DNA from 3 places in the Brevibacillus sp. GCM10020057 genome. Region 1 is predicted to be linked to each of the others. Evidence: riboswitches for the same ligand, from Rfam matches in the RefSeq annotation. Region 1 holds a riboswitch; each other region holds the start of a gene.
What was found. A riboswitch is a leader RNA that binds a small molecule or an ion and turns the genes downstream of it on or off. The one in region 1 is predicted to bind lysine.
Positions count from the first base shown of each region.

Region 2: linked by a shared signal. The riboswitch ahead of ACFSO0_RS19435 (amino acid permease) and the one ahead of dapD (2,3,4,5-tetrahydropyridine-2,6-dicarboxylate N-acetyltransferase) in region 1 are both predicted to bind lysine.
Region 3: linked by a shared signal. The riboswitch ahead of ACFSO0_RS08365 (aspartate kinase) and the one ahead of dapD (2,3,4,5-tetrahydropyridine-2,6-dicarboxylate N-acetyltransferase) in region 1 are both predicted to bind lysine.

Region 1 is NZ_JBHUJW010000043.1:53,811-58,357, forward strand. It holds gene ACFSO0_RS13845 (hypothetical protein) at 1-1,113, shown strand, start outside; gene ACFSO0_RS13850 (hypothetical protein) at 1,168-1,356, shown strand; gene ACFSO0_RS13855 (EcsC family protein) at 1,397-2,236, shown strand; gene ACFSO0_RS13860 (GNAT family N-acetyltransferase) at 2,211-2,759, opposite strand; lysine riboswitch at 2,929-3,116, shown strand; gene dapD (2,3,4,5-tetrahydropyridine-2,6-dicarboxylate N-acetyltransferase) at 3,286-3,996, shown strand; gene ACFSO0_RS13870 (aspartate aminotransferase family protein) at 4,009-4,547, shown strand, end outside.
Region 2 is NZ_JBHUJW010000044.1:15,820-20,366, forward strand. It holds gene ACFSO0_RS19430 (APC family permease) at 1-1,152, shown strand, start outside; gene ACFSO0_RS19435 (amino acid permease) at 1,248-2,696, opposite strand; lysine riboswitch at 2,816-3,002, opposite strand; gene ACFSO0_RS19440 (DinB family protein) at 3,186-3,668, opposite strand; gene ACFSO0_RS19445 (CGNR zinc finger domain-containing protein) at 3,842-4,414, shown strand; gene ACFSO0_RS19450 (alpha/beta fold hydrolase) at 4,510-4,547, shown strand, end outside.
Region 3 is NZ_JBHUJW010000023.1:301,519-306,065, reverse strand. It holds gene uvrC (excinuclease ABC subunit UvrC) at 1-1,218, shown strand, start outside; lysine riboswitch at 1,304-1,491, shown strand; gene ACFSO0_RS08365 (aspartate kinase) at 1,731-2,972, shown strand; gene ACFSO0_RS08360 (DUF2507 domain-containing protein) at 3,072-3,518, opposite strand; gene ACFSO0_RS08355 (succinate dehydrogenase cytochrome b558 subunit) at 3,837-4,448, shown strand; gene sdhA (succinate dehydrogenase flavoprotein subunit) at 4,467-4,547, shown strand, end outside.

The DNA of each region.
Region 1 (4,547 bases):
CGATTTGATGTGGCCATTCCGGAAATGCTGGCAGGCCTCACGCTCACCGTGACGTTTGAGCCGAATCAAGGGTCTGACACATCCACCTCGTATTTGAACGCAGGCATAGCGATTCAGATTCAGGTGCCGGGCACGCCGCAAGCCTGCGAACCGGCTTCCGCACAGGCGGACATGGACGTGCTGATGCAAGCGAACGAGCGATCCTCCATGATGGTAGAGCGTCGCAATCTGTTTTCGTCCGACATCACCGTCAGGCTGTACCAGAACCCTGTCCACATCATTTGGCTGACGACGGCTGCCGACCATCTCGAATTCGGCACTGAGGAGGACGATGACGAAGGCCCAGGCGTCTGGGCTGTGGACAACGTCATCGTGGACGCTTCCAAGCTGAACTGGGATCATACGGCGCTCTTACTGTCCAGCCTGAGCCTGGGACGCCACAAGATCAATTACTACAGCAAAAGGGAGCCTCGCCAATCGTGGTGCGGATACATCCAGGTTATCGAGGATAAGCCACCCGTGTCTTTCTACCCTGTCTGCGATCCGGACGATATAGGGGCGGTTCCATATCCATCGCCGATGCGCTTCGTGACGAAAAAGGGGAATCAGTACAAGGACGGCGATCACATCGTTGTGGATTCAGACAGCGACCTGAATGATCTGAAAGAGCTGGTGCTCATGTCCACCCACGTGGTGAACAAGGGGATGAAGCGAATCATTCTGAATAAGAGCAGCCGGACGGATCGCAGGTATATTCACGTTCCCGATTTGGTCTGGGAGGACGGGGAGACTTTGCTGGGAACGAAGCAGTATTACGGCGGCACGATTACATCTGAAAACGAAGTGAAAATCAGCTTCAACGGCCGGGCTTTGACGACGATCAAGCCGCGCTTGTCAGAGGATCAGGGTGCGGAGGAAGGCGTCCCGTCTCTCAACCTCAAGCAGTTCATCGACTTCCAGGACGGCAAGCCGGGTGTATACACGATCGAAGTGACCAACACCATGAGCTACCGCACCTGCCAAATCGAGCAGGACGGCAACTCGTATGACAAAAATACCGATACACAGGAACAGCAGCAGACGCTGACGCTGACGGTGGAAGTAAAAGAATAACCGGTATATGGCCCTCTGCTTAGGCAGGGGGTTTTTCCCATAGGAGGGACGGGCATGACAGACGAACAAATGGCGGTTCTCCAAAAGTTTGGCTTTCGCGAAGAGGACGGACAGCTGAAACATTTCAAGCTGGGAATCGTAAGACAGAAAGAAGTGTTCGCCGGATTCGCGAGTACGGAAGAGCTGCAGGAGTACGCAAGGCAAATACTCCGCAGCCAATGCTTGTGGAAGCGGCAGGAGTGAGCGGAAAAGCAGCTGGCAGAACAGGGGGCCTGCGATAAGGATGGAGTCGAGGGAACATTTGCTTCAGGGGCTAAAGGAAGTAGAAGCATGGGAAAAGAAACAGAAAGACTTGTGGTTTTGGGAAAAGCTCGGACGGCTGCCGTTTGTCCTGCTGGACCGCATCACGCCCCATTGCGTCCGCGAAAAACTGGGGACAGCGGTGGATGAAATCGCTGCCTTTCTGGAGACGGGCGGAACGTATCTCGTCTCGGACGAAGCGGTGTACGGCAGATTTCGTTCCCGCCTGACAGGGCAGGAGCGCGCGTTTGCAGCGGCAGAAGTGGCAGAGCTGCCGCTTGCTTGCATGAATGAGGTGGCACACGAGCTGCGTGAGTCAAGAGCCGCGTTTGCAACGGTGCAAGGAGCAACGACCGGAATCGGCGGCATTTTCACGCTGGCGCTGGATATTCCGCTGCTGCTGGGCACCTCGCTCAAAATCTTGCAGGAGATGGCGCTGTGCTACGGCTATCGGCCGGAAGAAAAGCGAGAGCGCTTGTTTGTAGTGAAGTGCCTGCAGTTTGCATCGTCTGACATCGTCGGGAAGAAAGCGATCATCGAGGAGCTGTCGCAGTTTGACAATCCGGCAGCGCAGCGGAATGTCATGGCACAGCTGCAAGGGTGGCGCGAAGTGGTGGTCACGTACACGGAAAACTTCGGCTGGAAAAAGCTGTTCCAGCTCGTTCCGATCGCGGGAGTTTTGTTCGGGGCTTATTTGAATCGCACAACCGTGCAAGATGTCGCCGAAGCGGGCATGATGCTGTACCGCAAACGGCGCATCCTGGAGCGGCTGCGACAGTCCGCCGGGAGAAACGAAGCTAGTTCGTCCACTCCTCAACCGTGATCGCGTACATGTTGTGGTCTTCCCACTTCCCGTTAATTTGCAGGTAGCGGAGGGAAAGCCCCTCGTAGCGGAAGCCGTTTTTTTCGAGCACGCGGATGGAGGCGAGATTATGCGGCATCACCCCGGCCTGTACGCGATGCAGCTGCGCTTCGGTGAACGCGAACTGAAGCGCAAGTCCGACTGCCTGTGTCGTGTAGCCGCAGCCGTTTTGCGCCTGGTCGAGAAAGTAGCCGATGGTAGCGTTCTGCCAGGCGCCGCGAGCTACGTTGGACAAGGCGACACGCCCGATCATCCGGTGGTCCTCCTGCAGGAAGATGCCGAATGCAAAGGCGGTCCCGGCGTCAAAGTCTCGCACGGCCTGCGCGATCAGCTCCTGCTGTCCGGCCAGGGTGCGGTGGGAAGCAGGACGAATCGGTTCGTAAAGCTGAAAGAAATCATGATTGCGCAGCCGCAGCTCAAGCAGTTCGGCAGCGTCTTCCGTTTGCAGAGGGCGCAAGTAAATGCTGTCCGTATGTAACCGCATCGTTCAACCTCCTAGAAAATGTTAGAGAAATATATTACCATATTCGCTCTCTTTTGATAAGACAGAAAATTCATGGTTGAATTGCCTCTGTATTCATTTTTCCATTTACATGAAAATTAGTTGCCACAGAGGGCCGATTTTGGTAGAGTAGAATGAAATTCATAGTGAAAGTCTAAATAGAGGTGCGCCGAAGATGAGTACATCTTTTCGCAAGCTGCCGGGGGGCAGGAAAAGAAGGAAAGGCTAAAGCGCCGAAGCTGTTGTCATTCCCCTGAACGGCAAGGGCTGGGGTGCTCATGAACAATGATCATCCTGTCACGAGAGGTCTTGGGTCTTTCGTGGAGCGCTATTTACGATTGCTGCCAATGTTTGGAAAGCGATGAGTTAGCGCATGCACTCATTGCTTTTTTTGCGAAACGGGAGCTTGCCGAAAAATTCCTGTTTTGCTCAAGCGGGCATGACTGCCGTTGTCTGGTCATGCTCCTAATTATTCAAAATGGTTGTTGACTAAAAGGAGGAAGTACCTGTGAACATGATGGATGCCAATGAAATTATCTCGTTTATTCAAAAAAGCGAAAAGAAAACGCCTGTGAAGCTGTACGTGAAAGGCAATCTGGAAGGGATTGATTTCGGCGCCAGCTCCAAAGCCTTTATCAATGGAAATACAGGGGTCGTGTTTGGCGAATGGAAAGAAATCGAGCCTGTGCTGGCGCAAAACAGCGATAAAATCGAAGACTACGTCGTCGAGTCCGATCGCCGCAACTCCGCGATTCCGCTGCTCGACACCAAAGGAATCCAGGCGCGTATCGAGCCGGGTGCGATCATCCGCGATCAGGTGACGATCGGCAACAACGCAGTCATCATGATGGGCGCTACCATCAACATCGGCGCGGTGATCGGCGAAGGTACTATGATCGACATGAACGTAGTAGTAGGCGGCCGCGGAACGATCGGGAAAAACTGCCACATCGGCGCAGGCTCCGTCATTGCCGGCGTGATCGAACCGCCATCTGCGCAGCCAGTTGTGGTAGAGGACGACGTGCTGATCGGGGCGAATGCGGTCATTCTGGAAGGCATCCGCGTCGGCAAAGGCGCCGTCGTTGCTGCAGGAGCTGTCGTGATCGAGGACGTGCCTCCGTACACAGTGGTAGCGGGTACGCCAGCTCGCGTTATCAAACAAATCGACGAAAAAACCCGTTCCAAGACGGAAATCAAGCAGGAGCTGCGTCAGCTGTAAGGGGTGAGGCATATGGACTGGCGTTCGCTCGATGAACAATACATCGTCTCGACGTACAAACGGCTGCCGATTGCCATTGCGAAAGGCGAGGGCAACTACCTGTACGACACCGAAGGAAAAGGGTATCTGGACCTGTTCACCGGTCTGGCTGTCAACGTCCTGGGGCACTCCCACCCGCGCATCCTGAAGGCGCTGCACGAGCAAGGGGAACGGTTCCTGCACATCTCCAACGTGTTTCTCAACCAGCCGGCCATCCGCCTCGCGCAGCGGCTGATCGAGCAGACGGTTGCGGGGAAAGTCTTTTTCACCAACTCCGGAGCAGAAGCGACTGAGGCGGCGATCAAGCTGATCCACAAATGGACAAAGACGGAAGGGGCAGGGCGCGACGGCATTGTCGTGCTGCGGGGCAGCTTCCACGGCCGTACGCTCGGTGCCGTACGGCTGACGAGGCAGGCACATGTGTACCAGGACTTCCCGCAACCGACTTTCCCTGTGTACGAGCTGGACGCCGAAGACACCGAAGGGCTGCGAGCCATTTGCCGCGAAGCGAA
Region 2 (4,547 bases), on a different contig from region 1:
GGCTGCTCGGCGTTGACCGGGGTCGAAGCGGTCTCGAACGCGATCCCGAACTTCCGTCATCCCGCGCCGAAAAATGCGGCGGCCACCTTGATCATGATGGGGCTGATTCTCGGTGTCATGTTCATGGGCATCAGCCTATTGGCCTACATCTACGGCATCGCGCCCCATGCCAGGGAAACAGTCGTCTCGCAAATTGCCTCTGCGGTTTTCGGGAGAGGGATCATTTACTACTTCATCCAGGCGGTCACAGCGCTCATTTTGTTTCTGGCGGCCAATACGGCGTTTGCGGCCTTTCCGTTGCTCGCGTTTATGCTGGCAAAGGACCGGTTCATGCCAAACATGTTCATGGTGCGCGGGGACAGACTGGGCTTCTCCAACGGGATTATTTTTCTGGGCATCCTGTCTGCCATCCTGATCATTGCCTTCGGGGGAAGGACGGAAAATCTCATTCCGCTGTACGCACTCGGCGTCTTTATCCCGTTTACGCTCTCACAGGCGGGGATGATGAAGCGCTGGGTGACGAACAAGCCGAGGGGCTGGTTCACGCCGTTTCTCATCAATACGATCGGGATGCTGACGACCTTGACGATTTGCCTGATCTTCCTCATTACGAAATTTACCCAGGTGTGGGCGATCTTTGTTTTTCTGCCGATTGTTATTTTTATTTTTCGGAAAATCAACGAGCACTATACAGATTTGGCGGATGAACTGCGGCTTGATATTCACACCGACAAGCCGGAGCCCAAAGGCAGCGTCATCGTCATTCCGGTGGCGGGCATCTCGCAGGTCGTGAAAAATACGATCAGCTATGCACAGTCTTTGTCAGACGACATCGTGGCGGTCTACGTCGGGTTCACGGACGAAGACATGAAGAAGATGGAGGAGAAGTGGAACCAGTGGAATCCAGGCGTACGTCTGATCGTGCTGCGCTCCCACTACCGCAGCATCATCAAGCCGCTGTTCAGGTTCATCGACACGGTAGAGTGGAAAAAGGCGGAAACAGATCACGTGACGGTGATGATTCCGCAGTTTATTACCAAGCGCTGGTGGCATAATTTGCTGCACAACCAGACCAGCCTGTTTTTGCGGGCGTATTTGTTCGCACGACAAGATGTGAAGATCGCGACGGTTCCGTACCGGCTGAAAAAATAAGCGGAAAGGCAATCAGCTGGACGCGGAGCGCTTCCGGCAAAATAAAGAAGCTCCTTGCCACCCGTCAGTGTCACGGATGGGCCAGGAGCTTTTTTTTAATGCGTGTTTTCATCCATGCTGAAATCTACCTTGTCGAGGGGGACCAGCCTGGTTTTCTTTGTGTATTTGTAGGCCAGCCATACGATCAGGAACAGGGGCAGGCCGATGTAGGACACGAGTGCGCCGTACCAGTCGATCGTCTCGCCGGTAAAGGCCGTGTAGTTTTGCCCGACGATGACTACGCAGCAAATGATGAAGGCGAAAATCGGCCCGATCGGGAACCATTTCGCGCGGTACGGCAGCTCGGTCAGATCGCGGCCTTGGGCAAGCAGCGCCCGGCGGAAGCGGTAATGGCTGACGGCAATCCCCAGCCAGGCGATGAAGCCGGACATCCCGGAAGCGTTCAACAGCCAGATGTAGATGGCACCGTCCCCGAAAAGCGAGGACAGGAAAGCCAATGCTCCGACGAGAGCCGTCACGATCAGGGAGTTGATCGGCACGCCGTTGCGGGTGACTTTGGCGAACCACTTCGGCGCCTTGCCTTCCTTGGCGAGCACCCACAGCATGCGAGTGGAAGCGTACATGCCGGAGTTGCCGGCGGACAGGACGGACGTGAGAATGACCGCATTCATGACGGAGGCTGCGAACGCGAAGCCTGCCTTTTCAAACACGATGGTAAACGGGCTGATGGCGATGTCGGTGATGTCGCCGCTGATCAGGTTCGGGTTGTCGTACGGGACGAGCAGGCCGATGATCAGAATCGCCAGGATGTAGAACAGCAGGATGCGCCAAAAGATTTGCCGGATCGCTTTGGGGATGTTGCGCGCAGGATTTTCGCTCTCTCCCGCCGCTACCCCGACGAGCTCTGTCCCCTGGAAGGAGAACCCGGCGATCATGAAGACCCCAAGGATCGCCATGAAGCCGCCGTTGAACGGCGCGTCCCCTTTGGTGAAGTTCGCAAAGCCGACAGCCTCGCCGCCCATGATGCCGAAGATCATCAGTACACCGATGGCGATAAAGACGATTACAGTAATGACTTTGATGAGAGCAAACCAGTATTCCGATTCGCCGTACGATTTCACCGACAGGGCGTTCAACAGGAACATCAGGAAGAGGAACAGGGCGCTCCAGACGATCGAAGGCACATCCGGGAGCCAGTATTTCATGATGAGGGCTGCAGCCGACAGTTCGACGGCGATGGTAATGGCCCAGTTGTACCAGTAGTTCCAGCCGAGCGCAAAGCCCAGGGACGGATCGACGAAGCGGGTGGCATAAGTGCTGAAGGAGCCGGAGACAGGCATGAAGGCAGCCATCTCGCCCAGGCTGGTCATCAAAAAGTAGACCATGATGCTGATGGCGATGTAGGCAGCCAAAGCACCCCCGGGTCCGGCAGTATGAATGGAGCCGCCGCTCGCGAGGAACAATCCCGTACCGATGGAGCCGCCGATGGCGATCATCGTCAGGTGGCGAGCTTTGAGCCCACGTTGCAGTTTGTTTTCTGACATTGCGTGTTGCACGACCTTTCTCAAGATTGTTTTGTACGGAAGGAAGGTCGGAAACGAAAAAACCGCCACAAGCCAAAAAACGGCCAAGGGCGGTATGATCCAATCCCCACCAAGCCTTCACTGAAGATAGCGCACCACGTTTGCCCGGCAAGCAAACGTGACAGTTCTGTCCCTTTCGAGAACAGCCCCAGCCCATGTGCACAGCGATACACGATGGACTTCGGCGGCTTTTCCCTCTCCTGCAGTCTTAGATTTCGTCTGAATCTCGTGCAGGATACTATAAAAGCCGCGACCTCTATCCTCACCGTGAAAGATGAGGATAACATCTATGAAATTGAGTTACTGTTAAACTATATATGATTGTTTGGCATTACGCAATAAGGAAAACAGGATAGGGAAAAAATTCAGTTTACTGATTTTGCGGGACGAACAGGCCGCCGAGGAATACCCCCGACGGCCTGCTTCATGGGCGGATGCTTTTTCCAGTTATTATTGAAAAGTGCGTCTGGCAGGCCAGGAGCCTTGCAGCTTGCGAATCTGGATGATCTGTCCGGTGTGACAGGCGTCGTGCAGGATGAGGTTCATGAAGCTTTGGGCGGTATCTTTTTGGTCCAGCTCTTCCTCGGACAGGGCGGACAGCTGTTCCCGAAGCTGGCGGTGCACCGTAGCCATGCGCTCCTGCGTCGCTTGCCAGGCATCTTCATCCTCGGGGCCGCCGGACGGGACGAACGTATCTTCGTTGGTTTCCGCTGTGAGCGGAAAAGGGGTGCCTGCGAGCCGGTGCATCAGCCGCTCCTTGAAAAACAGCAGATGACTGACGGTTTCCCAGATCGTATTGGCGGCTTCACCGGCGGGGCGCCAGCTCGCCTGGGCGGCGGTCAAGCCAGAGAGGGCATCGCGCAAAGGCGGGTACCAGCCCTCCTGTTCATACGTGTACTCCCAGTTTTGCAGCAGCAAAGCTTTACGGCTCATGTTCATCCTCCTCGTCTGTGAAACAGATGGGCGAAACGTTATAATGATGCAAAAGGTAATGATTTGTAACCATCTAAAATGAAAACGATGGTTACAAGATGTAGGATAACATATCCTGTAACTGGAAACAAGTCGGAAATGTTCGGTTTGGCAAATGGATGGGGGTAGCAGAGGTGGAATGGCTGTGCATTGATTTTTTGAACAGCGATTGGCGCGACTGGAGGGGGTCGGGACGCAGGGAAAACCGGCTGGAAAAGGCAGAGTGGCTGGATTCCTTTTTGCAGCATTGGGATTTGCAGGCGCCGCTTCCCGCTGGTAGCAAGACCTGCGCCGAGCTGCTGGCGCTGCGGGAGAGCATGAGAAGGATGACGGAGTCTGTCGTTCGCAGGGAGGCTTTGTTGTCTGACGATTTGGCGGCTCTGAATCAGGCGCTGGCACTGGCGCCTTCGCATCCGCAGCTGCTGGAGGACGCGAAGGGCGGATACCGACTGGAGGAGAGGTGCCCCGTAGGCGGATGGGAGCTGGTCATGGCCCGGATCGCCCGCTCTTTCGCCGATCTGCTCGTGTACGAAGAAGTCAGCCGCCTGAAAATATGTGACAATCCGGATTGCCAATGGGTTTATTTTGACGAGAGCCGCAACCGCGCACGCCGCTGGTGCGATGACAAGATGTGCGGCAATCTCATGAAGGTGCGCCGTTTTCGCGAGCGGCAAAAGGAAAAAGAAAGCCGCAAGTCCGGAAAATGAACCAAGATCTGCGGAATTCGGGCACATGATGGGGGAGTTTGAGACATAATAAGAAGCAAGCGCAACGGGAACGCATGCAGGAGAGGAGTGAGTGGATGGGGCGCTATCGCAAGAGGTGGGTGCAGGGGCTGAT
Region 3 (4,547 bases), on a different contig from region 1:
AAGTTTCTCGACGGCGGCCACGAGGAAATGAAGAGACAGCTGACGGAAAAGATGATGCAGGCTGCGGAGAGCATGGAATTTGAGCGCGCCAAGGAGTACCGCGATCAGATCAGGAGCATCGAAGCCGTCATGGAAAAGCAAAAGATCACGCTGGCCGATACGGTCGACAGAGACATCATCGGCTATGCGGTGGAAAAGGGCTGGATGTGCGTCCAGGTCTTTTACATGCGCCAGGGCAAAATGATCGAGCGGGATACGGCTTCCTTTCCGTATTACGGGGAGGAGGCGGAAGATTTCATGTCGTACGTCACCCAGTTTTATTACGACAAGCAAAATGCACTGCCCAAGGAGGTACTGCTGCCCGAAAACAGCGACCCCGAGCTTTTGGGAGAGTGGCTGGGAATCAAGGTGCATGCCCCGAAACGCGGCAAAAAGCGCGAGCTCGTGCAGATGGCGGCGGAAAACGCGAGAATCGCCCTGCAGGAAAAATTCGCACTGATGTCCAAGGACGACGCCCGTACCATTCAAGCCGTCCACAATCTGGGCCACATTCTCGGCATCGGCACTCCCCACCGGATCGAGGCGTTCGACAACTCGAACATCCAGGGGACGGAGCCGGTCTCGGCGATGGTCGTCTTTACCGATGGCCGTCCGGATAAAAAGGAATATCGCAAGTTCAAGATCAAGACGGTGGAGGGGCCGGACGACTACGGCTCCATGCGGGAGGTCATTCGCCGCCGCTACACGCGCCTGCTGAAGGAAAACGGCGCGCTGCCGGATCTGATCGTCATCGACGGGGGCAGGGGCCAGATCAGTGCGGCGATGGACGTGCTGGAGAACGAACTGGGGCTGTACATTCCCGTCTGCGGCCTCGCCAAGGACGAAAAGCACAAGACAGCACAGCTTTTGTTCGGCGACCCGCCCGAGCCTGTGGAGCTGAAGCGGGACAGCTACGAATTTTACCTTCTGCAGCGCGTTCAGGACGAGGTGCACCGTTTTGCCATCACCTTTCACCGCCAGTCCCGCACGAAGACGATGCTCTCCTCCCGGCTCGACGAAATTCCGGGCATCGGCGAGAAGCGGCGCAAGCTGTTGTTTACCCATTTCGGCTCCCTGCAAAAGATGCGGGAGGCGACGCTGGAAGACTTCCGGCAGCTGGGAATCGGCGACAAGCTCGCCAAGCAGATCATTTCCCATCTGCGCAAGCTGGAATCGTGACGATTGGGCAAAAAGGAATTGAACCGCTCCCCTGTCCGTGATATAATCCGATTCAAACAGAATAGTTAGCCTCACTTCCATGATGGAGTGAGGTAGAGGCGCGAAAACCAAGAGTACCTCCCGGAGATCGGGTGTCTGTGAAGGGATTGGGAAAGGGGAATTCGCCGAAGTGTGGAGAGGGACCCGCCTTCCTCCATGCTGGGTCTGCGTTGAACAAGCGCAGGACTGTCATCTGTGCAATCACCAGTTGCCAGATGGAGTGCTATCTCACGGTGTGCCAGTGTGAGTCATGACGTATGGTGTTGTCGTGCTGTGCGCTGTCCGCGTGTATTGGAAGGGAGGAACCGGGATGTCGAAACAATAGGCAGCGGCAGGTACTTTTCCTCGTCGGTGCCTTTTTCACATAGGAAGAAAGCATACAAGCGCAGAATGAACATAGAGAAAAAAGAGTACCATACGAGTGGATCAAGATCAGCGAAGAACTGGATAACAGGAAAAGGGAGAGAAGCCTCATGGGGTTGATCGTGCAAAAATACGGGGGAACCTCCGTTGGAACCATTGAGCGAATTTTGCGAGTAGCGGACCGAATTATCAGTTATAAAGAAGAAGGACATGACATCGTCGTCGTCGTCTCGGCGATGGGCAAATCGACAGACGTGCTGGTGGATATGGCAAAACAGATTACCGCCTACCCGTCCGAGCGCGAGATGGATATGCTGCTGACCACGGGGGAACAGGTATCGATCGCGCTGCTGTCGATGGCGCTGCACACGAAAGGCTACGATGCGATTTCGTTGACCGGCTGGCAGGCAGGCATTACGACCGAGTCCATCCATGGGAAAGCGCGCATTCAGCAAATTGACACACAGCGCATCCAGTCCGAGCTCGGGCGCGGCCGCGTCGTGATCGTGGCGGGCTTCCAGGGAATCAGCGACACGGGCGAGATCACGACGCTGGGGCGCGGCGGTTCCGATACGTCGGCGGTGGCTTTGGCTGCGAGCCTGAATGCGGACAAATGTGAGATTTTCACAGACGTGTCCGGCGTGTACACGGCTGATCCGCGGGTCGTTCCGGCCGCGCGGAAGCTGGACAGTATTTCGTACGACGAGATGCTGGAGCTGGCCAATCTCGGGGCAGGCGTCCTGCATCCGCGTTCGGTGGAAGCTGCGAAAAAATACAAGGTACGGCTGGTCGTCCGCTCCAGCTTTACTGCTGAAGATGGTACGTACGTAGAGGAGGTTGCCAACATGGAAACTGGAAGAGTGGTAAGTGGAGTCGCGCATGACGAGGATGTCGCAAAGGTTACGGTATTCGGGATGCCGGCGAAGGTAGGGACCCTCTCTCGCCTGTTCAATACATTGGCCGATCATCAGGTCAACGTGGACATCATTATCCAAAGCTCATTCGATGCGGAGGTTACGAACATCTCGTTTACAGTGGCATCGGATGATCTGAAAAAGACGCTGGACACGCTTGCTGCCCATAAGGAATCGCTCGGGTTTGAAAAAATCGAGCACGAGGAAGGCTTGACCAAAGTATCGATCGTCGGTTCCGGCATGGTGAACAATCCGGGCGTTGCCGCAGAGATGTTCCGCGTGCTGGCCGAGCAGGGAATTTCTATTAAAATGGTATCGACTTCGGACATCAAGGTCTCCTGCGTCATTCCTGCCGCTTTGACTGAGTTGGCCGTTCGCAGCCTGCATACTGCCTATGGGCTGGATGTGGAAACGACAGCGGTCGTGCACGGATTGTAATCGGTACGCTGCGATATTGCTGCTGGCAATATTTCCCCTCTTTCCGTTTATGGAAGAGGGGATTCCCATGTTCCCCTGCCCGGGCAGCAAGCGGCCTGTTCAGGAAGTAACTACGATGCGAATGTCGCGTGAACCTTGCAGGACAAGCTGGGCAGTCGTCTCGCGTCCGCTCGCCCTTTCGAGGGCTCCCGCGATGATTCCGCATTCCAGGGACAAGGCACAGCCCAGGCGCTGCTCGGACATGTAGGGGAATATCGCGTGTGAGAGCTTGTACTGAATGCGCCGGTCCGACTGGTCGATGATGTCCAGCTGCCCGAGGCCGAGCCGCATGAAGGTCAGGATGACGTCAGCGGGGGATTGGACGGGGATCTTTTGCCCGATATCTTTTCCCAGCCAGTATAGAATGGCGCTCTCGCTATCACCGAGCAAGGCAGACGTGAGCGTTTCTCGCAGCAGATGGTAGCCAAGGTATGGCATGTTCATCCGTTCAGCGTAAGCGATAGACTCTTGCGGCAGCAAGGCGGACAGTTGATCCGTCTCTTTCATCATGCTTCCCTCCTGTCTGTACCAGACTATGAGAAACAGCGAAAAATATGACAGAATAATAGGAAAATAACTCCATAGGGAAGTTTGATCTATCAATGGATTTAGTCTATTCACTGTCTTGACGCTCTCCGAGTACAGGAGTACAATTGTTTTGGTCAAAGTTTTGCCCAACTTTTTTTCGTGTTCTGACACATTTCGACGTTAACAGACAGCATGTTGGAGAGAATTATGCATGTCTAACGGGCGAGGCAATGGGTTAGGATATGGGGGAAAGGTCTATCAAATGAGTGTTACATACTTTGAAAGGGGGACCATAGTATGGCGAAAGGCAATAGCTTTTTCAGTCACAAGCTTCATTCACTTCTAGGTTTGTTTCCAATCGGGCTGTTTTTGCTGTTCCACTTGACAGCAAACTACCAAGCAACCCGCGGAGCGGAAGCCTTCAACTCTACGGTCGGCGCGATTGAATCCGTTCCTATTCTATTAGTAGTTGAATTCGTTTTCATCTACATCCCGATCCTGTTTCACGCGATCTACGGTATCTACATTGCATTCCAGGCAAAGCATAACGTAGGCAACTTCGGCTACTTCCGGAACCATATGTTCCTGTGGCAACGGGTAACAGGTATCATTACGCTCATCTTCATTGTATGGCACGTGTGGGAAACTCGTATTCAAAAAGCAATGGGGGCGACTGTTGACTTCGACATGATGGCGAACATCTTCAGCAGCCCGGCCATGATTGTGTTCTACACGATCGGGCTCATCTGCACCGTGTTCCACTTCTCCAACGGAATCTGGTCGTTCCTGGTTCACTGGGGGATTACAGTTGGTCCGCGTTCCCAGCGTATTGCGACTTACTTCACTTTGATTGTCTTCGTTGTTGTGACTTACATCGGTCTGCGTGCGATGTCAGCTTTTATTGTATAGGGATAGGGGGAATTTACTATGGCAAAAGGTAAACTTATCATTGTCGGTGGTGGCTTGGCCGGCTTGATGGCTACCATCAAAGCAGCAGAAAAAGGCGTT